DNA from 4 places in the Sphingopyxis sp. QXT-31 genome. Region 3 is predicted to be linked to each of the others. Evidence: predicted binding sites of a transcription regulator. Region 3 holds the regulator's gene; each other region holds the start of a gene.
The links. The regulator LexA, encoded in region 3, represses DNA repair genes until DNA is damaged. The targets are predictions, from matches to a motif close to GTTCCNCNCTTGTTCT.

Region 1: uvrA (excinuclease ABC subunit UvrA) is a predicted target of LexA. The motif match lies at 3,749-3,764, and genes of this name have one in related genera.
Region 2: BWQ93_RS02790 (ImuA family protein) is a predicted target of LexA. The motif match lies at 1,722-1,737, and genes of this name have one in related genera.
Region 4: recA (recombinase RecA) is a predicted target of LexA. The motif match lies at 2,450-2,465, and genes of this name have one in related genera.

Annotation. Positions count from the first base shown of each region.
Region 1 covers NZ_CP019449.1:844,236-849,902, reverse strand. Annotated here, with positions in the region: gene BWQ93_RS04215 (BCCT family transporter) at 1-165, shown strand, start outside; gene BWQ93_RS04210 (M13 family metallopeptidase) at 169-2,247, opposite strand; gene BWQ93_RS04205 (M64 family metallopeptidase) at 2,422-3,609, opposite strand; gene uvrA (excinuclease ABC subunit UvrA) at 3,776-5,667, shown strand, end outside.
Region 2 covers NZ_CP019449.1:556,843-562,509, reverse strand. Annotated here, with positions in the region: gene BWQ93_RS02800 (hypothetical protein) at 1-163, opposite strand, end outside; gene BWQ93_RS21040 (hypothetical protein) at 290-454, opposite strand; gene BWQ93_RS20635 (hypothetical protein) at 773-925, shown strand; gene BWQ93_RS02795 (DUF736 domain-containing protein) at 979-1,305, opposite strand; gene BWQ93_RS02790 (ImuA family protein) at 1,769-2,500, shown strand; gene BWQ93_RS02785 (DUF6504 family protein) at 2,421-3,968, shown strand; gene BWQ93_RS02780 (error-prone DNA polymerase) at 4,066-5,667, shown strand, end outside.
Region 3 covers NZ_CP019449.1:1,589,664-1,595,330, forward strand. Annotated here, with positions in the region: gene BWQ93_RS07730 (alpha/beta hydrolase) at 1-633, opposite strand, end outside; gene moaC (cyclic pyranopterin monophosphate synthase MoaC) at 831-1,304, shown strand; gene BWQ93_RS07740 (molybdopterin molybdotransferase MoeA) at 1,301-2,491, shown strand; gene lexA (transcriptional repressor LexA) at 2,557-3,240, shown strand; gene BWQ93_RS07750 (ComEC/Rec2 family competence protein) at 3,194-5,341, opposite strand; gene gltX (glutamate--tRNA ligase) at 5,412-5,667, shown strand, end outside.
Region 4 covers NZ_CP019449.1:238,575-244,241, forward strand. Annotated here, with positions in the region: gene BWQ93_RS01170 (hybrid sensor histidine kinase/response regulator) at 1-2,075, shown strand, start outside; gene BWQ93_RS01175 (response regulator) at 2,068-2,418, shown strand; gene recA (recombinase RecA) at 2,541-3,617, shown strand; gene speB (agmatinase) at 3,754-4,590, shown strand; gene BWQ93_RS01190 (glutathione S-transferase family protein) at 4,602-5,225, shown strand; gene BWQ93_RS01195 (hypothetical protein) at 5,266-5,667, shown strand, end outside.

The DNA.
Region 1 (5,667 bases), 750 kb from region 3:
CTGGTCGCGATGGTGCTCGTCGCCGCGGCCGGAATCGACGGCATCCGCATGATGTCGGTGCTCGGCGGCTTTCCCGCGCTGTTCGTGATCGTGGGCGCCGCGCTGTCGCTCGGCGTGATGGCGTGGCGGGGACGACCGACCGCCGCCCCCGCCCTGCCCGACTGAGCCTCACCAGATCTTGGTGCGATCCTCGGGCTTCAGATAATATTTGGCGTCGGTGCCGACGCCAAACGCCGTGTACCAGGCGTCGACGTTGCGCACCGGGCCGATGATCCGCCAGCGCGCGGGGCTGTGCGGGTCGCTCGCCACCTGCTGCTTGATCGAATCCTCGCGCGCCTTGTCGCGCCACGCCTGCGCGAAGGCGAGGAAGAAGCGCTGGTCGCCGGTCAGCCCATCGATCACCGGCGCGGGCTTGCCGCCGAGCGAACGATGATAGGCGTCATAGGCGACCTCCAGCCCCGCGAGGTCGGCGATATTCTCGCCCATCGTGAGGTCGGGGTTGATGAAGGCGCCGGGCGCCGCCTCATAGGTCGCATATTGTGCGCCGAACGCCTTGGCCGCGGCGTCGAACTTCGCCGCGTCCTCCGGGGTCCACCAGTCGCGCACCGCGCCATTGGCGTCGATCTTGCGCCCCTGGTCGTCGAAGCCGTGGATGATCTCGTGGCCGATGACGGCGCCGATCGCGCCATAATTGACCGCATCGTCGACGGTCTCGCTGAAATAAGGCGCCTGCAATATGCCCGCGGGGAACACGATCTTGTTCTCCAGCCCGCCGTTATACGCGTTCACTTCCTGCGGGTTCATCGACCATTTCTTGCGGTCGACGGGCTTGCCGAGTTCGCCCAGCTGATAGGCATATTCGAACTTCCCGCTGCGCTGGACATTGCCATAAAGATCGGCGGCGTCGATCTTTAGCCCCGAATAGTCGCGCCATTTGTCGGGATAGCCGACCATGACGTCCATCTTCTGGAGCTTGGCGAGCGCGGCTTCCTTGGTGGCGGGCGCCATCCAGCTGTTCGCGCGGATACGGTCGCCCATCGCGAGCTTGAGGTTGGCGACCAGCGCCTCCATCTTCGCCTTGGCGCTCGCGGGGAAATATTGCTGCGAATAGGTCTCGCCGACCAGCTCGCCGAGGCTGCCGTCGACGAGCGTCAGCCCCCGTTTCCAGCGCGGGCGCAGCTCGCTCACCCCGCTCAGCACCTTGGTATAGTCGAAGCGGCTGTCGACGAAGGCCTTCGACAGATAGGGCGAGGCCTGGTTGGCGACATGGAATTGCTGCCACAGCTTCAGCGTGTCGAGCGGCGTCTTGGCATAGAGCGCCGAAATGTCGCGGATCGCGGTCGTCTCGTTGACGATCATGCGCTTTTGCGGGCCGATCCCGGCCCCCGCGAACCACGCGTTCCAGTCGAGCCCGGGCGCATAGGCGGCGAGTTCGGCCGAGGACATCGGGTTGTTGATCTTGCCGATGTCGCGGCGGTCGGCGATCTTCCAGCTGACCTTCGCGATCTCGGTCTCATAGGCCATGATCGCGTCGGCGGCGGCCTCGGGGTTCTTCGCGCCGGTCAGTCCCAAAGTGCGGACAATATAGGCGCGATAGGCGTCGCGCTGCGGCTTGAACTGGTCGTCGAGATAATATTCGCGCTCGGGCAGGCCCAGCCCGCCCTGCCCCAGCCACAGCACATTGATCGTCGGATCGTCGGTATCGGCATAAGGCCCGCCGCCGACGATCGTCGTACCGAACGCGCCCTGCGACGCGCCCATGAAGCGCGCCATCTCGCTCTTGTCCTTGATTGCCGCGACCTTGGCGAGGTCGGCCATCAGCGGCTTGGCGCCCAGCGCCTCGACGCGCGCCTCGTCGGCGAAACTCTGGTAGAGGCCGCCGACCTGGCTCGTCGCCGGCGCGCCGGTGACGACCTGGCGCAGCTGGCGCTGGGTCAAATTATAGACGTCGTAATCGACCCCCGCCGACGCCTGGTCGGCCGGTATCTCGGTCTTGGCGAACCAGCCGCCATTGGCGAAGCGATCGAAATCGTCGCCCGGCTTTACGCTGGTGTCGCGCGCGCCAAGGTCGACGCCCCAGCTGCCGAAGGTCAGCGCCTTCAGCGAGCCTTCGTCCTTCGCCGACGCCTCGCCCGCGCCATCGGCCTTGAGCGACGCCATGGGCGCCATGTCGTTCGCCAGCACCGGCACCGCGGCCAACGCCGCGGCCATTGCGAGGCCCGCGGCCCCACCCAGAAGTTTCTTCATTTCCCCAGCTCCTTTCGTGCGCGCACCCGTTCCCGGCGGGCCGCGGACATGCCAGCTTTGTCCGCCCGCCGCCCGGCAGGGTCAAGATTTTGGCCGGACATTGGTCGAAGCCTTTGGGGAGTTGGTGGAAATGCGGGGCGTATCGGCGGCCGCCGCAGCGCGCCCGCCCCGCGGCTAGCGCAGCTTGTCGACGATATGCCGCTGGCAAACCGGACAAAAATGCGGGGCGGCGAGGCTGCGCATCAGGCAGTCGCCCGACGGGCGGAAATATTTCTCGTGATAATGCGCGCCCGCCACCGTGCCGACCAGCGGTTTGCCGCCGGGCCGCGGATCGACCCAGCCGCCGTCCTGATCGGCGTGGCTGACCGTCGGCCGGCCTTCGTCGTCGCCCAGGTTGAGCTGCGTCTTCCACGGCGCCTTGCCGGGGTTCGCCTTGCTCGTCGCATTGGCGCCGGAGTCGAACGCCATGTCGCGCCAGGTCGCATAGACCGGCAGGTCGGGCAGGACATATTCGTCCTCCAGCCCCAGACTGTGCCCGATCTCGTGCAGCGCGATGCGGCGCCAGTCTTCGCCGGGGCAGGCGTTGATGCTGGCCCACGCCGGGAAGTCGTGCGGCGCGCTGCCTCCTGCGCCACCGCGCTGGCTGCTGTTCATCAGGATCAGGCCCTGGCCATCGAGCAGGAAGGCGCGAAGCTTGCGCGCGGCGTCCTCGCGCGATCCCAGCAGCACGGGCGTGCCCACGCCGACCGCGCAGATCATGTCGCCGGTCAGCGGGGCGCCGAAATGGCTTTTGGCCTCGCCGGGCGCCGCCCAGAACAGCGCCTCCATGCCGAACACGGGTTCGAGTTCGGCGCCGTCGAACGGCTGCTGCTCGCGCATCCAGCCGGTCAGGTCGGCGACATGCGCGAAGAAGGTCTCGGCGTCGAGGAAGCCGTCCGAAATCACCGGATAATAGAAGCTGCGCGCCTCGTCGGGGAATTTGCGGCGTAACGGCGCGCCGGGCATGCCGTCGGCGCGGACCAGCTCCTCGGCGCGCACGGTCAGCCGCTCAGCGCCCCATTGCAGCATCAGATGCTCGGCAGCGGGCGGCAATTCGCCGCGAAGGTCGATGTCGCGCGCGACCGGCTCGGCGCCGATCCGCCCGTCGGGCGCGAACCCCTCGGCCAAATCGAAGGTTATGGGCTCGAGCGCCACTTCCTCGCCGATCTGCCGCCCCTCGCCGTCGAACCAGAGCGCGCGCAGCGATTCCACCCGCGCGCGCTCGAACATCTCCGAGCTTTGCCACTCGCTCGCAGACACGCCGATCTGCGCCGATCGCGAAAGCGCGTCGAGCGCGGTGCCGGGAATGGTCAGCTTTGCCATAGGGTCCGCTCCGCCGTGGCCGATGCGTCGATAGACCGGCAACCGCCGGTCCGCGTATAGGACCGATACGTCAAATCGCTTCGTTGCGATACCGCGTCCGGATACCTATCTCCCATGCGAAACGCGCACTTGCGCGCCAAGAACAAATCTGGAACACACCCCTCCCATGAGTCTCACCCATATTTCGGTGCGCGGTGCGCGCGAGCATAATCTGAAGGGCGTGAACGTCGACCTGCCGCGCGATGCGCTGGTCGTCATCACCGGCCTCAGCGGCAGCGGCAAGTCGAGCCTCGCCTTCGACACCATCTATGCCGAGGGCCAGCGGCGCTATGTCGAGAGCCTGTCCGCCTATGCGCGCCAGTTCCTCGAAATGATGCAAAAGCCCGATGTCGAGCATATCGACGGGCTGTCGCCGGCGATCAGCATCGAGCAGAAGACGACCAGCCGCAACCCGCGCTCGACCGTCGCGACGGTCACCGAAATCTACGACTATATGCGCCTGCTGTGGGCGCGCGTCGGCATCCCCTATTCGCCCGAAACCGGCGAGCCGATCAGCGCGCAGACGGTCAGCCAGATGGTCGACCGCGTGATGGAATTGCCCGAGGGCACGCGCGCCTATCTGCTCGCCCCGGTCGTGCGTGGGCGCAAAGGCGAGTATAAGAAGGAACTCGCGCAGTGGCAGAAGGACGGCTTCACGCGCGTCCGCATCGATGGCGAATTCTACGAGATCGGCGAGGCGCCGACGCTCGACAAGAAATACAAGCATGACATCGAGGTGGTCGTCGACCGCATCGCAGTCCGTGAGGGTCTCGGCACGCGGCTCGCCGACAGTTTCGAGACCGCGCTGAAGCTCGCCGAGGGGCTTGCTTATGTCGACCTCGCCGACGGTCCCGTGCCGGGGCGCGAGGAGGAAGACACCGGCGGCGCGATGAAGGGCGCGGGCATTCCCGCGAACCGGCTGATCTTCTCGGAGAAATTCGCCTGCCCCGTGTCGGGCTTCACCATCGCCGAGATCGAACCGCGGCTGTTCAGCTTCAACGCGCCGCAGGGCGCCTGCCCCGCGTGCGACGGGCTCGGCGAGCGGCAGGAGTTCGACCCCGACCTGGTCGTCCCCAACCATGCGCTGAGCCTGAAGAAGGGCGCGGTGGTGCCGTGGGCGAAATCGAACCCGCCCTCGCCTTATTATATGCAAGTGCTTGAAAGCCTGGGCAAAGCCTATGGCTTCGACCTGACGACGCCGTGGCAGGACTTGCCTGGCGAGGTGCAGCTCGTGATCCTCTATGGCACCGGTGGCAAGCCGGTCGAGCTGACCTTCAAGGACGGCCGGCGCAGTTACACGACGCACAAGGCGTTCGAGGGGGTGATCGGCAATCTCAACCGCCGGCTGCTGCAGACCGAGAGCGCGTGGATGCGCGAGGAGCTGTCGAAATATCAGACGCCGCAGCCGTGCGAGACGTGCCACGGCGCGCGGCTGCGCCCCGAACCGCTCGCGGTGAAGATCGCGGGCGAGAATATCAGCCTGTCGGCGCAGCGCTCGGTCGCCGACGCGCTCGAGTGGTTCGGCACGCTCGAGGAGAAGCTGAACGACACGCAGCGGCAGATCGCCAAGGCGATCCTGAAAGAGATCAACGAGCGGCTCGGCTTCCTCAACAATGTCGGGCTCGATTACCTCAACCTCAACCGCACCAGCGGCACGCTCAGCGGCGGCGAGAGCCAGCGCATCCGCCTCGCCTCGCAGATCGGCAGCGGGCTCAGCGGCGTACTCTACGTCCTCGACGAACCGAGCATCGGCCTCCACCAGCGCGACAACGACCGGCTGCTCGCGACCTTGAAGCGCCTCCGCGACCTCGGCAACACGGTGATCGTCGTCGAGCATGACGAGGATGCGATCCGCCACGCCGACTATGTCGTCGACATGGGTCCCGGCGCGGGGCTCCACGGCGGCGAGATCGTCGCCGAGGGGACGCTCGACGAGGTGCTCAAGAGCGAGAAGAGCCTGACCGCGGCCTATCTCAACGGCACCAAGCGCATCGAAATCCCGAAGCACCGCCGCAAGGG
Region 2 (5,667 bases), 1.0 Mb from region 3:
GCAATCCCGCCGCGATCGAGGCCGGATAGCCGAAGTCGCGGCCGATGAGGTAAATCGAAATGCCGATGCCGGCGTAAAGCGGAAGTGCCACCGCAGCCAGGCGAAACATCAGCATGGCGATATAGATGGCGGCCGCGCCGCCAAGGAGGAAGATGAAGGTCACGGGCGTCCTCCTGTCGGACGCGCTCTCCACCACCACCACAGCGCAATCTGCCCGGCGAGCATAGCGAAATCGCCCCGAAGGTGAAACCGGAACCGGGTCCACCCTGGAGCGAAATCCCGCGCGATATCAGCGGCTGAACGGGTCATATTCGCAGACGATGCAAGCGGGATCGCCGTCGAACTCGTCGAGCGGCATGACCGAATATCCGGCCGATGTTTCGATCAGGACGATGATGGTCATCATCGTGCGGGCGAGATTCCAGCCGAGCGATTGGGCGGTGGTAAGCGACATGTCGGAGCTCCTGCATCGGGAGCGGGACCATTCCCGCTCGACAGTCGCCCCGCCGGACGGGGACAGGCCGCAGTCACCGCGGCAAAGCCGCGGCCCAAGCTTGCGCAGGGACCCTGAAAGGGTTGACTGTAGGAGGCCGGGCCTCGGCCAAGGGAATAGCGGCAATCGAGAGCGGGACTGGTGCCGCGGCGGCAGTAGCCGTGCCGTGCCCCTCCTCCCGGTTGCCGTTGAAATATGGCGATGGGTGCCCGATGATGAGGCGGACCGATGTTGCCGCACAGGCTTGTTTCGCGCTGCTCGACTGGAAAGGCCGACCCGATGGATGACAATTTGCGCCAGGTGCTCAGCTCGCTCGTCCGCATCCGCGATGAAGGCAACCTGGTCGACCGCGCCAGCGATAAAGGCGGCTATATGTCGCAGGAGCTCGAGGATATTCTCGACGCGATAGAGGCCGCGCTCGACAAAGCGTGATGCGAACATGCGAATGCGGCCCCGCCCGAAGGCGGGGCCGCGATGCTGTCCGGTCAGTTGCCGGGGGCGTTCCAGATCAGCACCTTCTTCGAGGGATCGTCGCCCGGCGCGTTCGCGACGTTGCAGAAAATCTCGCCGAGTTCGGGGGCGGAGAGCGACACCGAGATATATTCGGCGCCGGTCGAGCGGGCGGTCTTCACCCAGCCGCCGCCGAGTTCGAATCCGTTCCGCCGGCTGACGACGCGAAAATCGGGCTCGCTTTCCTTCATCTTGCGGCCGTTCGGGACGATTGCGATCGGCACGGTGACCATCAGGGTCGCGAGCGTGCCTTCATAGCTGCCGTCGTCCTTGAGGGTCAGATTTCCGATGGTGGTACCCATGTTCAGTCTCCTTTGATGCTCGGGGACCATCCCCGATGGCGCCAGAAGGAGGGGCCGTGAGCCGCCGTCACCGAGCGCATGCGAGGGCGAACCCCCGCAGGGGGTTGACGGCATTAGGCGAGCCGAGCCCCGCAATCAGGCAGCCAATGAGGGAAAGGTCCCATGCAACGGGAGCCGATGGGTTTCAGCGGAAATCATGACTCAGGATGCGAAAGCCGGGCTCACGGCTGCCCGGCCCACCCCCGCTCCACACCCCGTCCCCTAGTCCCGGCGTAATGCCCCGCACCTTCGATCTGTCGCACCGCCGGCTCGTATCTCCGCCCCGCGGCACCCCCCGGCACCCTCGCTTTCCGGCTTTTCATCCACAGCGATGATATCGCTTCGCCGCAGCGCGCCTTGACGAAGAGCAGGCAATGAGAACAAAGAAGGAACATAAGGCCAGCTTACCGAGTTATCCGCACCTATGCGCCAGTCCGCCATCCTTGAAGAAATTCGCGCCAAAATCGCGCAAATCGAAGGCGTGGGCGCACGCCATGACGTCATCCCGTTCGGGATCGATGATCTCGACTCGCGGATTCCCGCGCGCGGAATCGCCACCGGCGCGCTCCACGAGCTCGCCGGCAGTCCCGAACTGGCCGACGATGCGAGCGCCACGATCTTCCTCGCCGGCATCCTCGCCAGGAGCGACGGCCCGGTTTTCTGGTGCCTGCGCTGGCGTGATCTCTTCGCCCCCGCGCTCCATCTTGCCGGGCTCCATCCCGACCGGCTGATTCATGTCGAAGCGGGCAGCGACACCAACGTCCTCCTCGCGATGGAGGAATGCCTCCGCCATCCGGGACTCGCCGGGGTCGTCGGCGAGGTCAAGAAATACAGCACCACCGCTTCGAAGCGGCTGCAGCTCGCCGCCGAGGCCTCGGGGGTCCCCGCCTTCATCTTCCGCCGCGCCTGCAAGGCCGGCGAGCCTGCCGAAGGCAGCGCCGCCGTGACCCGCTGGCGCATCACCGCGAGTCCGACCGAGGATCTCGGCATCCCCGCGATCGGACGCGCGCGCTGGCGCGTCGCGCTCGAGCGCGCGCGCGGCGGCAATCCGCACAACTGGATCGTGGAGGGCTGCGATGCGACGGGTCGTATCGCTCTTCCTGCCGCACTGGTCGACCGACCGGCTGCGCAGGAAGATGCGCAAGCCGCAGCCTGACGGCAGCGTCCCGCCCCGCCCGCTCGTTACCGCGATTCCCGACCATGGCCGGCGTATCGTCGCGGCGACGTGCCGCGAGGCGCGGATACTTGGCATCCAGACAGGCATGACGATCACGAAAGCGCGGGCTTTCGCGCCCGAGCTCGATGTCGTCGACGGCGAGCCCGAAGCCGATCTCGACGGGCTGCGGCGCCTCGCCCTCTGGGCAGGCGCGCGTTATTCGCCGATTGTCGCGCCCGATCCGCCCGACGGGCTCTGGCTCGACATTACCGGCTGCGCGGCTATCTTCAGCAGCGAGCGAGCCTTGCTCAAGGATCTTCACCGCCGCGTCGCAGCCTTCGGTCTCAGCCTGCAAATTGCGGTCGCGGACACGGCCGGCTGCGCGCATGCGACCGCGCGCCATGTTCCCGCCGGGCGGCCCGTCACGGTTGAACCCGGAGCGCATCGCAAGGCGATCGCGCTCCTTCCCGTCGCAGCGCTCCGCCTGCCGTCCGCCGATGTCGAAGGCCTGCGCAAACTCGGCTTCGAGCGGATCGAGCAGCTGATCGGAAGTCCCCGCGGTCCGCTCGCGAAACGGTTCGGGCGCGAACTGCATCGCCGGCTCGACCAGGCACTCGGCACGCTGCCAGAGCCGATCGAACCGCTCTTCCCCGAAGAGCTGCCGCAGGCCAGGCGCGGCTTCATGGAGCCGCTCGCGACGGCGGATGCCTTGGCGCAGGTGATCGGCGACCTTGCGCACGATATCGCAGGCCAACTCACCCGCGCCGGAACGGGTGCGCGGCGCCTCGACTGCTATTTCCACCGCGTCGATGGGCAGACCCAGGCCATCCGCGTCGGAACCGCCTCCCCCTCGCGCGATCCCAGGCATCTTGCAAAACTGCTCGCCGCGCGGATCGAGAGCGTCGATCCCGGTCTCGGGATCGAGGCGATGACGCTGGTCGCGGCGCTCGCCGAGCGGCAGCAAGGGAGCCAGGCCGACGCGCTCGAAAATATCGGACGGCGCGGCCCCGATCTTCCCGCGCTCGTCGACACGCTCGTCAACCGCTTCGGGCAGCGGGCGCTCCAGCGCGCGGCGCCGCGACCGAGCGCAATGCCCGAGCGCTCGGTCGCCGCCCTCCCCGCGCTCGCGCCCGGGACAGGCGAGAGCTGGAGCGACTGGCCGCGCCCCTCGCGTATGCTCGCGCGGCCCGAACCGGTCGATGTCGTCGCCTTGCTTCCCGATGATGCGCCGCGCCTCTTCATCTGGCGCCGCAAACGCTACCGGGTCACGCAGGGCGACGGACCCGAGCGACTGCAGGGCGAATGGTGGCGCGAGGGCGGGATTGAAGGCGAAACCCACCTCACCGTCCGCGACTATTATCAGGTCGAGACCGAGACGGGCGGCCGTTACTGGCTCTTCCGCCTCGGCGACGGGGTCAATCCGGCCACCGGCTCCATGCGCTGGTTTATTCACGGAGCATTCGCTTGAGAATGCGACAGGCATCAAATCGCATTCGCTTGAGAATGCGGCCGGCATCAAATCGCATTCGCTTGAGAGTGCGGCCGCTCAATAGCGGCGCCTTAGCATGACCGATGAAGGACCGGCCTATGTCGAGCTGCAGGTCACGACGCATTTCAGCTTCCTGCGCGGCGCCTCCTCGCCCGAGGAGCTCTTCACCGCCGCTGCAATGCTCGGCCTACCCGCGCTCGGCGTCGCCGACCGGCACAGCGTCGCCGGGATCGTGCGCGCGTGGGACGCCGAAAAGGTTACCGGGGTCCGCGCGCTCACCGGCACGCGCCTCGATCTTGCCGACGGCACCGCCCTTCTCGTCTATCCGACCGACAAGCTGGCCTATGGCCGGATGTGCCGGCTGCTCAGCATCGGCAAGACGCGCGCCGGCAAGGGCTCCTGCCATCTCGACTGGCCCGATCTCGAGGACTGGACCGAAGGCCTGCTTGCAATCCTGCTTCCCGACCGCGCCGATGGCGCAGCCGAGGCGGCGATCGCTCGCGCAAGGCGCATCTTCGACGATCGCCTCTATCTCGCCCTCACGATCCGGCGCCGCCCCGGCGATGCGATCAGGCTGCGTGATCTCGCAGCATTGGCCGCCAAAGCGAAAGTGCCGACGCTCGCAACCGGCGACGTCCTTTATCATATGCCCGACCGACGCCTGCTGCAGGATGTCGTCACCTGCATCCGCGAGAAATGCACGATCGACGAGCTTGGCGATCGCCGTGAACGCTTCGCCGACCGCCACATCAAGACGGCGGCCGAGATGGAACGCCTGTTTCTCCGCTACCTCAAGGATAGTTCGCCGGTCGCGCGCACGGTCGATTTCGCGAAGCGTTGCAACTTCAGTCTCGAAGAGCTGCGCTATCAATATCCCGACGAGATTCAGGCTCCCGGACGCACGCCGCAGGAGGAGCTAGAGCGACTGACATGGGAAAAGGCCCCGCTCCGCTACCCCGAAGGCGTCAGCCCGGCGGTCCGTACCCAGCTCGAGCATGAACTCAGATTGATCGGCGAACTCGATTACGCACCCTATTTCCTGACGGTGCACTCGATCGTCGCAGAAGCACGTCGCCGGGAGATCCTCTGTCAGGGCCGAGGCAGCGCGGCGAACAGCGCGGTCTGTTACGTCCTCGGTATCACCTCGATCGATCCGGTGCGGTCCGAACTCCTGTTCGAGCGATTTGTCAGCGCCGAGCGCCGGGAGCCGCCCGATATCGATGTCGACTTCGAGCATGAGCGGCGCGAGGAAATTATCCAGTGGATTTACGAAACTTATGGCCGGACCCGCAGCGCACTGACCGCGGTTGTCACGCGTTACCGCTCGCGCGGCGCCGTCCGCGAAGTCGGCAAGGCGCTCGGGCTTAGCGAAGACATCACCGCGGGGCTCGCCGGCGCGGTCTGGGGCTATAGCCGCGAGGGCGTCGAGGAAAAGCATGCCGAAGCCCTGAACCTCGATCTCGGGGACAAGCGCCTCGCGCTGACGCTCGAGCTGGCGCGCACGCTCATCAACACGCCCCGCCACCTTTCGCAGCACCCGGGCGGATTCGTGCTGACGCGCGACCGGCTCGACGAACTCGTGCCGATCGAGCCCGCCGCGATGGAAGACCGGCAGGTCATCGAATGGGACAAGGACGACATCGACGCCCTCGGTTTCATGAAAGTCGACATCCTTGCT
Region 3 (5,667 bases):
ATTCGCCGCGAGATACGCGCCAGCCGAAAAACCGATGACGCCGATCTTGTTCGGCTCGACGCCGTAGGTCGCGGCCCGCTCCCGCAACAGCCCCATCGCGCGCTGGGCGTCTTCCAGACCCAGGAGGATCTTCGGTCGCTGCTGTTTCCCCTTTTCCTTCGGCCACACTTGCGGCGTCCGGTATTTCAGCAGGGCGCAGGTCATACCCTGCCGAACGACCCACTCGCAAATCTCGGTGCCTTCCAGATCGGTCGCCACTGCGTGGAATCCGCCGCCTGGCAACACCAGCATCGTCGTGCCTCTATTGCGCCCTTTCGGCCGATAGATCGTCATCGTCGGCCGCGTGACATAGCTGGCCCAATGCCACGGCCTGCCGCCGACCAGGGGGGAGCCATTGCCGGTTGCTTCGGGATGATCGCCGGTATCCGGCTTTGCGAGCGGGACGTGCGCAGGCCATAGCGGCACCTGTATGCCGTCGGCTGTCGGTTGCCACACGCCCTCCTTTTCGACTTTCGGAATGTCGATCCTGGCGGGCACCCCGCCGGTCTTGCCCGCCTGCGCACCAGCCGGTCCGGTCAGACAGCTCGCAATCAGGAGCGAGGGAATGACGAAGCGCAAGCGTGACAAACTCATCTCCTGTTTCGAAAGGCGCAAACCGCTGGTCGCACGGTCGAGACTATCCTCGTTGCGGATGCCCGGGCAACGGCCGTCTGCGATTTCTCCACAAGCATGTGGGTCCAATAGTGTGGATGAAGGCGAGGAGGTTGCCGCGGGGCCACGTGCATCCATTCCCCTTGCCTTTCGCTCCCCGCCTTGCTTCGCTCCCCGGCATGACGCTCAAACCGACTCATCTCGACGACAGCGGCGCCGCGCATATGGTCGATGTCGGCGCCAAGCCCGCGACGCAGCGCCGCGCCGTCGCCGCCGGGCGCATCACCATGTCGCCCGAAGCGCTCGAAGCGATCCGCAGCGGCAACGCGCCCAAGGGCGACGTCCTCTCGACCGCGCGTATCGCGGGCATCATGGCCGCCAAGCGCACGTCGGACCTCATCCCGCTCTGCCACCCGCTCGCGCTGAGCAAGGTCGGCGTCGGCTTCGAATGGCTGGGCGACGGGATCGCGGTCACTGCCACCGCCGCGACCACCGGTCCCACCGGGGTCGAGATGGAGGCGCTCACCGCCGCCTCGGTCGCTTTGCTCACGCTCTACGACATGGCCAAGGCGCTCGATCGTGCGATGGTGATCGGCGACATCCGCCTGCTCGAAAAAAGCGGCGGCCGCTCGGGCAACTGGTCCGCAGCATGAGCAAGCTGCTCCCGGTCGAGGAAGCCCAAGCGCGCCTGCTCGCGCTTCGCGCGCCGCTCGCACCGGAAAAAGTCGCTTTTTCCGAAGCGCTTGGCCGCTATCTTTCAGAAGACGTCGTCGCGCGACGCGACCAGCCCGCCGCGCCGCTCTCGGCGATGGACGGTTATGCGATCCGCCACGCCGACCTGCCCGGCCCCTGGGCCGTCGCCGGGGAAGTCGCCGCAGGCGCCATCGCCGCCGCGCCGCTCGGGCCCGGCGAAGCGGTGCGCATCTTCACCGGCGCGCCGCTGCCCGAGGGCGCCGATACCATCCTCATCCAGGAAGATGTCGCGGTCCAGGGCACCACGCTGACGCTGACGGACCCCGGCCCGACGCTCTCCGGCCAGCATGTCCGCGACCGCGCGAGCGATTTTGCCAACGGCGCGACGCTCGTCGCCGCGGGCAGCCGCCTGACCCCCGGTGCGATCGCCGCCGCGATCATGGGCGGCGGAGCACAGCTTGTCGTCGGGGGCCGCCCGCGCGTCGCGATCCTCACCACCGGCGACGAACTGGTCCAGCCGGGCCGCGCGCTCGCCCCCGGCCAGATCCCCGACAGCAACGGCACGATGCTCGGCGCGATGCTCACTGCCGAGCCCGCAGTCGTCGGCCTGCCGCTCCACATCCGCGACGACCGCGATACTTTATCCAAGGTTCTGAAGGATTTGGCGCGACGTCACGACGTCATCGTCACCATCGGCGGCGCCTCGGTCGGCGACCACGACCATGTCCGCGGCGCGCTCGACGATGCCGGCGGCACGCTCGATTTCTGGAAGATCGCGATGCGCCCCGGCAAGCCGCTGATCGCCGGAACGCTCGGCGACGCGCTGCTGCTCGGCCTGCCGGGCAACCCGTCGTCGGCCTTCGTCACCGCGACGCTCTTCCTGATCCCGCTCGTCCGCCATCTCGCGGGCGCCGCCGCGCCGCTCCCCGATATCCGCCACGCGCCGCTGCTCGCCGCCCTCGGCCCCGGGGGCAAGCGTCGCGACTATCTGCGCGCGCGGCTCCAGGACGGCGGCCTCGCGGTCTTCGAAAGTCAGGACAGCGGCCGCACTTTCCCGCTCGCTGCCGCGACCGCGCTCGTCCTGCGCGAGATCGACGCCGCACCGCGCGCCGCCGGAAACATGGCCGCCTATATCGACATCGCTTGACAAGTTCGCATCTGTTCCATTATCGTTCTCCTTATGTCCGAAACCGGCATCATGGAGAACGCCCGATGTTGACCGCCAAGCAGCATGAACTGCTCCACTTCATCCAGCAAAAGCTCGACGCGAGTGGCATCTCGCCCTCGTTCGAGGAGATGAAGGAAGCGCTGGGTCTCAAGTCCAAGTCGGGAATTCACCGCCTCATCAGCGCATTGGAGGAGCGCGGTTTCCTGCGCCGGCTCCCCAATCGTGCCCGCGCACTGGAAGTGGTCAAGCTTCCCGAAGGTGGCAAGGCTCCTGTGCGGGGCGATAGCGACAATGTCGTGCCCCTGCGCAAGCCCGCCCCCGCCATACGCCCGATCGCCGCAAACGACATCGTCGAGGTCCCGCTGCACGGCAAGATCGCCGCCGGCGTGCCGATCGAGGCGTTCGAAGAGCATAATAATCTCGCTGTCCCCGCCGCGCTGCTCGGCGCGGGCGAACATTATGCGCTCGAGGTCTCGGGCGACTCGATGGTCGAGGCGGGCATCTTCGACGGCGACTATGCGCTGATCCAGAAGGTCAGCACCGCGCGCGAGGGCGACATCGTCGTCGCGCTCGTCGACGGACAGGACGCGACGCTCAAATATTTCCGCCGCGAGGGCAAGATGATCCGCCTCGACCCCGCGAACAGCGCCTATGAGCCGCAGCGCTACGAGGCCGAGCGCGTCATGGTGCAGGGGAAATTGTCGGGATTGCTTCGTCGTTACCACTGACCTGCGGCGGGCGGCGCCACGGATGTTCGTCGCCCGCACGTAGACTGGCCGCTGCGCGCGGCGGTTCGCCCAGATAAAGCGCGAGCCCGCCGGTCTGCCCCAGACTGTCGCGGTCGATCGTCAGCCAGCGCCCGACGCATTCGCGCGGCAGCCAGCGATCGCTGATCACGACATCGGCCGCCGCGCACGCCGCGGCCATCTCGCTCCCCTCGATCCGGTCGCGCCCGCGCGCCGCGAGGATCGTCCGCCCACGCTGCGTCCAGCGGCAGAAGTCGCGGTTGCATATCACATGGTCGAGCTCGGCGAGCGCCCCCAGCGGCGCGTCGATCCCCGCCGCCTCGGCCACCGAATCGCGCACATAATCGCCCGCGCGGTCACGCAGCAGCGCATAGCTGCCATCGGGAAGCGCCGCCGCGACATGCTTGCCGTCGCTCGTCACCAGCAGGTCGGGGCGCGGCTGGACGAAGAGCACCGCCATGCCCGCGAGCAACGGCACCGCGCCCCAGCGCCGCCAGCCGGTCTGCCACAACAGCAGCCACAGCCCCCCAAACACCGCGAGCCCGAAGCCCCAGGGCGGAAACACCGGCAGCGTCGCGACCGCCCCCGGTGCATCGGCGACGCTGTGCGCCAGCCAGATCAGCAGCTTCAGCGCCTGCTCGGCTACCCACCAGAAGGGCGCACCGAGCCCCACAGCGTCGAACAGCAAGGCCAGCGCCTCGGCGGGCATGATCACGAAAGTGGTCAGCGGGATCGCGACGACATTGGCGAGCGCGCCGTAAAGTCCCGCCTTGTGGAAGTGGAACAGCGCGATCGGCGCCAGCGCGACCTCGACCACCAGCCCGGTGATCACCAGCCCCACGATCCCGCGCCCCAGCCGCCGCGGCCAGCCCTCCTCGCGCCGCGCCATGAACCGCTGCATCCAGCGCCCCTCGTGCAGCGCGACGATCGCAGTGATCGCCGCGAAGCTCAGCTGGAAGCTCGGCCCCGCCAGCGCCTCGGGCCGCCACAGCAGCACGATCAGCGCCCCCGCCGCGACCAGCCGCAAGGTCAGCGCCTCACGCCCGAGCAGGATCGCCACCAGCACCAGCAGCGCCGCGATAAACGAACGCAAGGTCGGCACCTCGGCTCCCGCGAGCAAGGTATAACCGCCCCCCACCAACGCCGCGCAGGCAGCAGCGAGCGGCAGCAAATAACCGCCGAGCGCGAGCCGACGGCTCAAGCCCAACAGCCGCATCGCGAGCAGCATCGCAAATGTGACCACGGCCGTCACATGCAGCCCGCTGATCGACAGCAGATGCGCGAGCCCGCTCCGTCGCATCGCTTCCTCGTCGGCGGGGTCGATCGCGCCGCGGTCGCCCGCGACCAGCGCCGCGGCGATGCCGCCCGGCGATCCGTCGATCTGCTTATGGATATGGCTGCTCAGCCGCGCGCGCAGCGTCTGCTCGCCCTGTCCCGCCCCCGGCGCACGGCGTATCTCGCCCATCACGGTTCCTACCGCGCCCAGCCGATCGAACCAGGCGCGCTGGGCAAAATCATAGCCGCCGGGCAGGCTCGCCGCCGGCGGCGGCATCAGCCGCACGCGCAGCCCGACCGCCTCGCCCGGCGCGATCCCGTCGCCTTGCACCCCGTCGGCGGTCAGCCGCACCCGCGGCGGCAGGTCGGGGCGGCCGTGCGGACGCAGGATCAGCCGCACCTGGCCCTTCGCCGGTAGCGGCTCGACACTCTCGACCACCCCTGAAAATTGCGTCACCACGGGCGCCGCGAGCACCGGCGCTTCGACCCACAGCGCGCGGCCCCAGATCAGCAGCATCCCCGCCGCCGCGACCGCGCTGCCGAGGACCAGCATCCGCCCCGCGCGCCGCTGCCACCCGGCGAGCAGTCCGACGAGCGCCAGCGCCGCAAGCGCCAGCAACAGCCCGATCCAGTGCATTTTTGTCGGCAAGGCGAACCAGGCCGCGATCCCCGCTCCCAGCATGACCGGCAGCCACAGCGCGATCCGCTCGCGCTCGGCGTCGAGCCGCGCCTCGATGCTTTCGGACAGCCGCCGCATCGCCGCCGCGACCGCCGGACCAATGGGCGTTTGAAGCGGCCTTGTCGCCATGCTAGGGGCACCCCCGAACCCCGCCCCCGGACCTTCGCCGGGACCGGCAAAGTGAGTGAAAGAGGCCGTGGTGGCAACCGAAAATCAAGCAATTCCATCCGAAGCGACCGGCGCCGACGTGGTCACGCGCTTCGCCCCGTCGCCCACGGGTTTCCTGCATATCGGCGGCGCGCGCACCGCGCTGTTCAACTGGCTGTTCGCGCGCCACCATGGCGGCAAGTTCCTGCTGCGCATCGAGGATACCGACCGCGCGCGTTCGACCGACACCGCCATCGACGCGATCCTCGACGGCATGCAGTGGCTCGACCTCGATTGGGACGGCGAGA
Region 4 (5,667 bases), 1.4 Mb from region 3:
TGGGCGGCTTCGTCACCCCGCCGGGGTTGCCGCTCGAAGGGCGCGGTGCCGAACTGCTCAAGAACGCCGGCCGCGCCGCGTGGCGCGACGGCGAGGGCCATGTCGACGAACTCGCGGTCGGCACGCTGCATCTGAGCGCGCAGGTGCTGCGCACTGGCCTGTCCGAAGATTATCTGGTGTGGCGCTTTTCGGCGGTCGAGCGGCTCGATCTGGTGACCGAGATCAGCCGCCACCTCGACGGGCCCGCGGGGCGCACGCTGGCGCAGGCGGGGGTGATGGCGGCGCTGGTCAGCGCCGAGGGGCGGCTGCGCGTCGCCAATCAGGCGTTTTTGCTCCGCGCGCTCGGCGAGGGCGACGCCAGCCATTATGCCGGGCGCGACGTCGCGCCGCTGCTGCGACTCGACGACGCCGGCACGCTCTATTTCGGGCGCGAGGGCGAGCGCGCGCCGCCGGTGCGGCTGATCCAGATCCCGCTGGTCCCCGCCGACAGCCACGGCCCGATGCTGCTCGCACTCATCGACGAGGAGATCGGCGTCGCCGACCGCGGCACCGCGCAGACCTATGTCGAGACCTTGCTGTCGCTGCTGCCCGTCGGGCTCGCGATGGTCGATCGCGACGGCCGCTTCCTCTATATGAACCGGGCTTTCATCCGGGCGGCGGGGCTCAGCGAGGCGAAGATGCCGCGCTACCCGGGCGATATCGTGGTCACCGAGGACAAGGGCCCGCTCGCCGACATGGTGCGCCGCCACAGCACCGGGCAGCAGGTCGGTGGCGACCTGTCGATCCGCCTCGCGGGGCAGGGCGACGAGCCCGTGTCGATGCGCGTCGTCGGGGTGCGCGGGCTGGGCGAGGCGGCGGTGCTGCTGAGCCTCAAGGATTCGAGCGAGGAATCGCGGCTGAAGCGCCAGGTCGCGCAGGCGTCGAAGATGCAGGCGGTCGGCCAGCTCGCCGGCGGCGTCGCGCACGATTTCAACAATATCCTGACCGCAGTGCTCGGCAGCTGCGACCTGATGCTGATGCGCCATACGCCCGGCGACAGCGACTATGACGACATCCAGCAGATCCGCAGCAACGCCAACCGCGCCGCCAGCCTGACGCGGCAATTGCTCGCCTTCTCGCGCCAGCAGACCTTGCGCCCGCAGATTCTGCAGCTGCCCGACGTGATTTCGGAGGTGTCGCACCTGCTCAAGCGCCTGATCGGCGATTCGGTGCAATTGTCGGTCCGCCACGGGCGCGGGCTCGGTGCGGTGCGCGCCGACCCCGGCCAGCTCGAGCAGGTGATCGTCAACCTCGCGGTCAACGCACGCGACGCGATGGGCGGGCACGGCACGCTGACGATGGAAACCTATCCGGTCAGCGCCGCCGAAGTCCGCGCGATGGGCAGCGACATCATGCCGCCCGCCGATTATAGCGCGCTCAAGGTCAGCGACACCGGCAGCGGTATCCCCGCCGACGTGCTGCCCAAGATTTTCGAGCCCTTCTTCACCACCAAGGATGTCGGCAAGGGCACCGGGCTCGGGCTTTCGACCGTCTATGGTATCATCAAGCAGTCGGCGGGCTTCATCTTCGCCGACAGCAAGCCGGGCGAGGGGGCGAGATTCAGCATCTACCTCCCCGTCCACCGCGCCGAAAAGGATGCGCCCGTCGCCGCGCCGCCGCCGCCCAAGCCCAAGAAGAGCCAGTGGGGCACGGGCACCATCCTGCTCGTCGAGGACGAGGATATGGTGCGCGCGGTCGCCGAGCGTGCGCTGACCCGCGCAGGCTATACCGTCGTCACCGCGTCGCAGGGTGAGGAAGGGATCGAGCGTTTCGGCAAGATGGACAAGGTCGACCTGATCCTGAGCGACGTGATGATGCCGACGATGGATGGTCCCGCGATGGTCCGCATCCTGCGCGGCCAGCGTCCGGACGTACCCGTTTTATTCATGTCGGGCTATGCCGAGGAACAATTGCGCCAGTCGATCGATATTGACCATGTGTCTTTCCTGCCCAAACCCTTTTCGGTCGCGCAGCTGACCGAGGCGACCTCGGCGGCGCTCGATGCCGCGGCGCAGCGGGCGGCGGCGCATGGCTGACCGCCGCATCCTGCTCGTCGAGGACGATGTGCTGATCGGCATGATGCTCGCCGACATGTTCGACGCGCTCGGTTATCCCGAACCCGCGCAGGCGGCGAGCGTCGAGGATGCGCTCGCGGCGATCGCCGGGGGGCCGATCGACGGCGCATTGATCGACATCAACCTCGGCGACGCCAAGGGCTGGCCCGTCGCCGACGCGCTGGCGGAGCGCGATATCCCCTTCGCCTTTACCTCAGGCGGCGGCGACGTGATTCCTGCCACGCATGCGCACCGCAAGCTGGTGTCGAAACCCTTCCGGCTGAACGAGATCGAGGCTGTGCTGGACGGGTTCTTTGGCGGTTAGCCCTGCTTCGCGGCGCGCCGAAATAATTTTTGTTCCACTCTTGTTCCAATAGAACAAACGCTGTACACAGGTCCGGCGTTGCGATGCTTCTGCCTTCGCGATAGAGCAGGAAAGGTACGGTCATGGCCGGTCAATTGTCACTCGTGGAATCGGGGAAATCAGTGAATAGCTCGGACAGGCAGAAGGCGCTCGACGCCGCCTTGGCGCAGATCGATCGCGCCTTCGGCAAAGGCTCGGTGATGAAATTGGGCTCGAAGGAAGCGATGCAGGTCGAGTCGATCTCGACCGGATCGCTCGGGCTTGACATCGCGCTCGGGGTCGGCGGGTTGCCGCGCGGCCGCGTCATCGAAATCTACGGTCCCGAAAGCTCGGGCAAGACGACGCTCGCGCTGCACACTTTGGCCGAGGCGCAGAAGGGCGGCGGCACCGTCGCCTTCGTCGATGCCGAACATGCGCTCGACCCCGTCTATGCCAAGAAGCTCGGCGTCAACATCGACGAACTGATCGTGTCGCAGCCCGACACCGGCGAACAGGCGCTCGAAATCGTCGATACGCTCGTGCGCTCGAACGCGATCGACGTGCTCGTCGTCGACTCGGTCGCCGCGCTCGTGCCGCGCGCCGAAATCGAGGGCGAGATGGGCGACAGCCATGTCGGCCTGCAGGCGCGTCTGATGTCGCAGTCGCTGCGCAAGCTCACCGGCTCGATCAGCCGCTCGCGCTGCATGGTGATCTTCATCAACCAGCTGCGCATGAAGATCGGCGTGATGTACGGCAATCCCGAGACCACGACCGGCGGCAATGCGCTGAAATTCTACGCGTCGGTCCGCCTCGACATCCGCCGCACCGGCCAGATCAAGAATGGCGACGAGATCGTCGGCAACACGACGCGCGTCAAGGTCGTCAAGAACAAGGTCGCGCCGCCGTTCAAGCAGGTCGAATTCGACATCATGTACGGACAGGGCATTTCGAAGATCGGCGAGATCCTCGACATCGGCGTCAAGGCCGGGCTCGTCGAAAAATCGGGCGCTTGGTTCAGCTATGATTCGATCCGCATCGGGCAAGGCCGCGAGAATGCCAAGACCTTCCTCAACGACAATCCCGAACTGCGCGAGCGCCTCGAAGCCGCGATCCGCAGCCGCACCGACGCGGTGGCCGAAGAAATGATGGCCGGCCCCGACGACGACGGCGACGACGACTGATAGCCTCGGCCGGTCTGCCCCCGCGGACCGGCCCACCAACGGCGGCGGGTTCCTTGCCCCTCAGGTCCGCACCCTCTCGAGGACCGGCCCGCCCGCCGTTGGCCTTGCGCGGCGCCCTTTGGCTTGCGCGGCCCTTATGAGCGGCTACAGAAGGGCGATGCCCGCGATCCGCCTCTTCGGCCTGCCAACCGACATCAACAGCAGCTTCGAGCGCGGCGCCGCCGCAGGCCCCGCCGCGATCCGCGCGCAGCTCTGGAGCGAGCGCGGCAATATGGCGAGCGAGCTCGGGCCCGAGCTCGGCACCGACATCGCCTTCGCCGACGACGGCGACCTCGCGCTCACCGAAGATACCCCGCGCGACGATGCGATGATCCGCCGCCACGTCGCTTATATATGTGAAGATGGTGAAGTTCCGCTCGCGCTCGGCGGCGACCATGCCGTGACCCTGCCGCTCGTCGAAGCCGCGGCGGCCTGCTTCGGTCCGGTGAACATCCTCCATATAGATGCGCACCCCGACCTTTACAATGATTTCGGCGGCAATCCGCGCAGCCACGCCTCGCCCTTCGCGCGCATCTTCGATGGCGGCCATGCCAATCGGCTGGTGCAGGTTGGCATCCGCACGCTGAACCGACATTGCCGCGATCAGGCTGAGCGCTTCGGGGTTCAGATCGTCCCGATGGCGGGTTTCACCCCCGACGCGGTACCGGTGCTGGGTGGCCCGCTCTATATCTCGATCGACATGGACGGCATCGACCCGTCGGCGGCGCCCGGCGTCGCGCATCCCGAGCCCGGCGGGCTGACCGTGCGCGAGCTGCTCGCCGTCCTCCACAAGCAGACCGCGCCGATCGTCGGCGCCGATATCGTCGAACATCACCCCGGCCGTGACAGCGGCGACGTCACCGCGATCCTCGGCGCCAAGCTGGTGCGCGAACTCGCGGCGCTGATCGACCGCAACGGACATTATAATCTATAAAGGAGAGCGACATGAGCCTGATCGTCCACCACCTCAACAACAGCCGTTCGCAGCGCATCCTGTGGCTGCTCGAGGAACTCGGTGCGCCCTATGAGATCAAACATTATCAGCGCGACGCGGTGACCAACCTCGCGCCGCCCGAGCTCAAGGCGGTCCACCTGCTCGGCAAGTCGCCCTTGCTCGAGGATGCGGGGCGGGTGATCCAGGAATCGGGCGCGATCGCCGAATATCTGTGCGAAAATTACGGCGGCGAGGCGCTTGTCCCGGCGCGCGGCACCGACGACCATGTCCGCCACCTCGAGCTGATTCATTTCGCCGAGGGCTCGGCGATGACGCCGATTCTGCTCAACATCTATCTCGGCCGCCTCGGCGACGCCGCCGCGCCGGTCAAGCCGCGGATCGACGAGCAGCTCGATGCGCATTTCGCCTATCTTGAAGGCGAACTCGGCGCGTCGGGCCATTTCGTAGGCGACAGCCTGTCGGCGGCCGACATCATGCTGAGCTTTCCCGCCGAGGTCGCCGCGATGGGCGGTGCGGCGCGCTATCCCAAGCTCGCGGCCTTCGTCGCGGCGATGCACGCGCGTCCGGCGTGGCAGGCGGCGCGCGAAAAGGGCGGGGCTTATTTTGTCTTCTGAGCGCGCTTCCTTCATCTCGGCGCTCCTGCTGGCACTCGGCTTGACGGCGCCTGCCGTCGCGCAACCCGCCGCCCTCGATCCGGCGGTCGAGCGCAGCGTCGAGACCTTCGGCAGCGCGGCCTTCATGCCGACACCGGACGACGAAGGCGCCGCGATGGCGCGGCTGTCCGACTATACCCTCGCGCTCGAAAAGCGCGATTTCGCGGCCGCCTATGCGATGCTCAGCCTGGCGCGGCAGGCGGTGACGCCGCGGCTCGAATGGGAGGGCAATCTGCGCAAGCAGGACGGGCTGTGGGCCGACGGCCGCATCCGCATCCTGCGCCTGCAATGGTATCTCGACCCGCCGACGCAGACCCCCGGGCTCTATGCGGCGTTCGACTTTCGCAGCGATCGTGCCGACGGGACGATGGACTGCGGCTATGTCGTCGTGCACCGCTCGGCG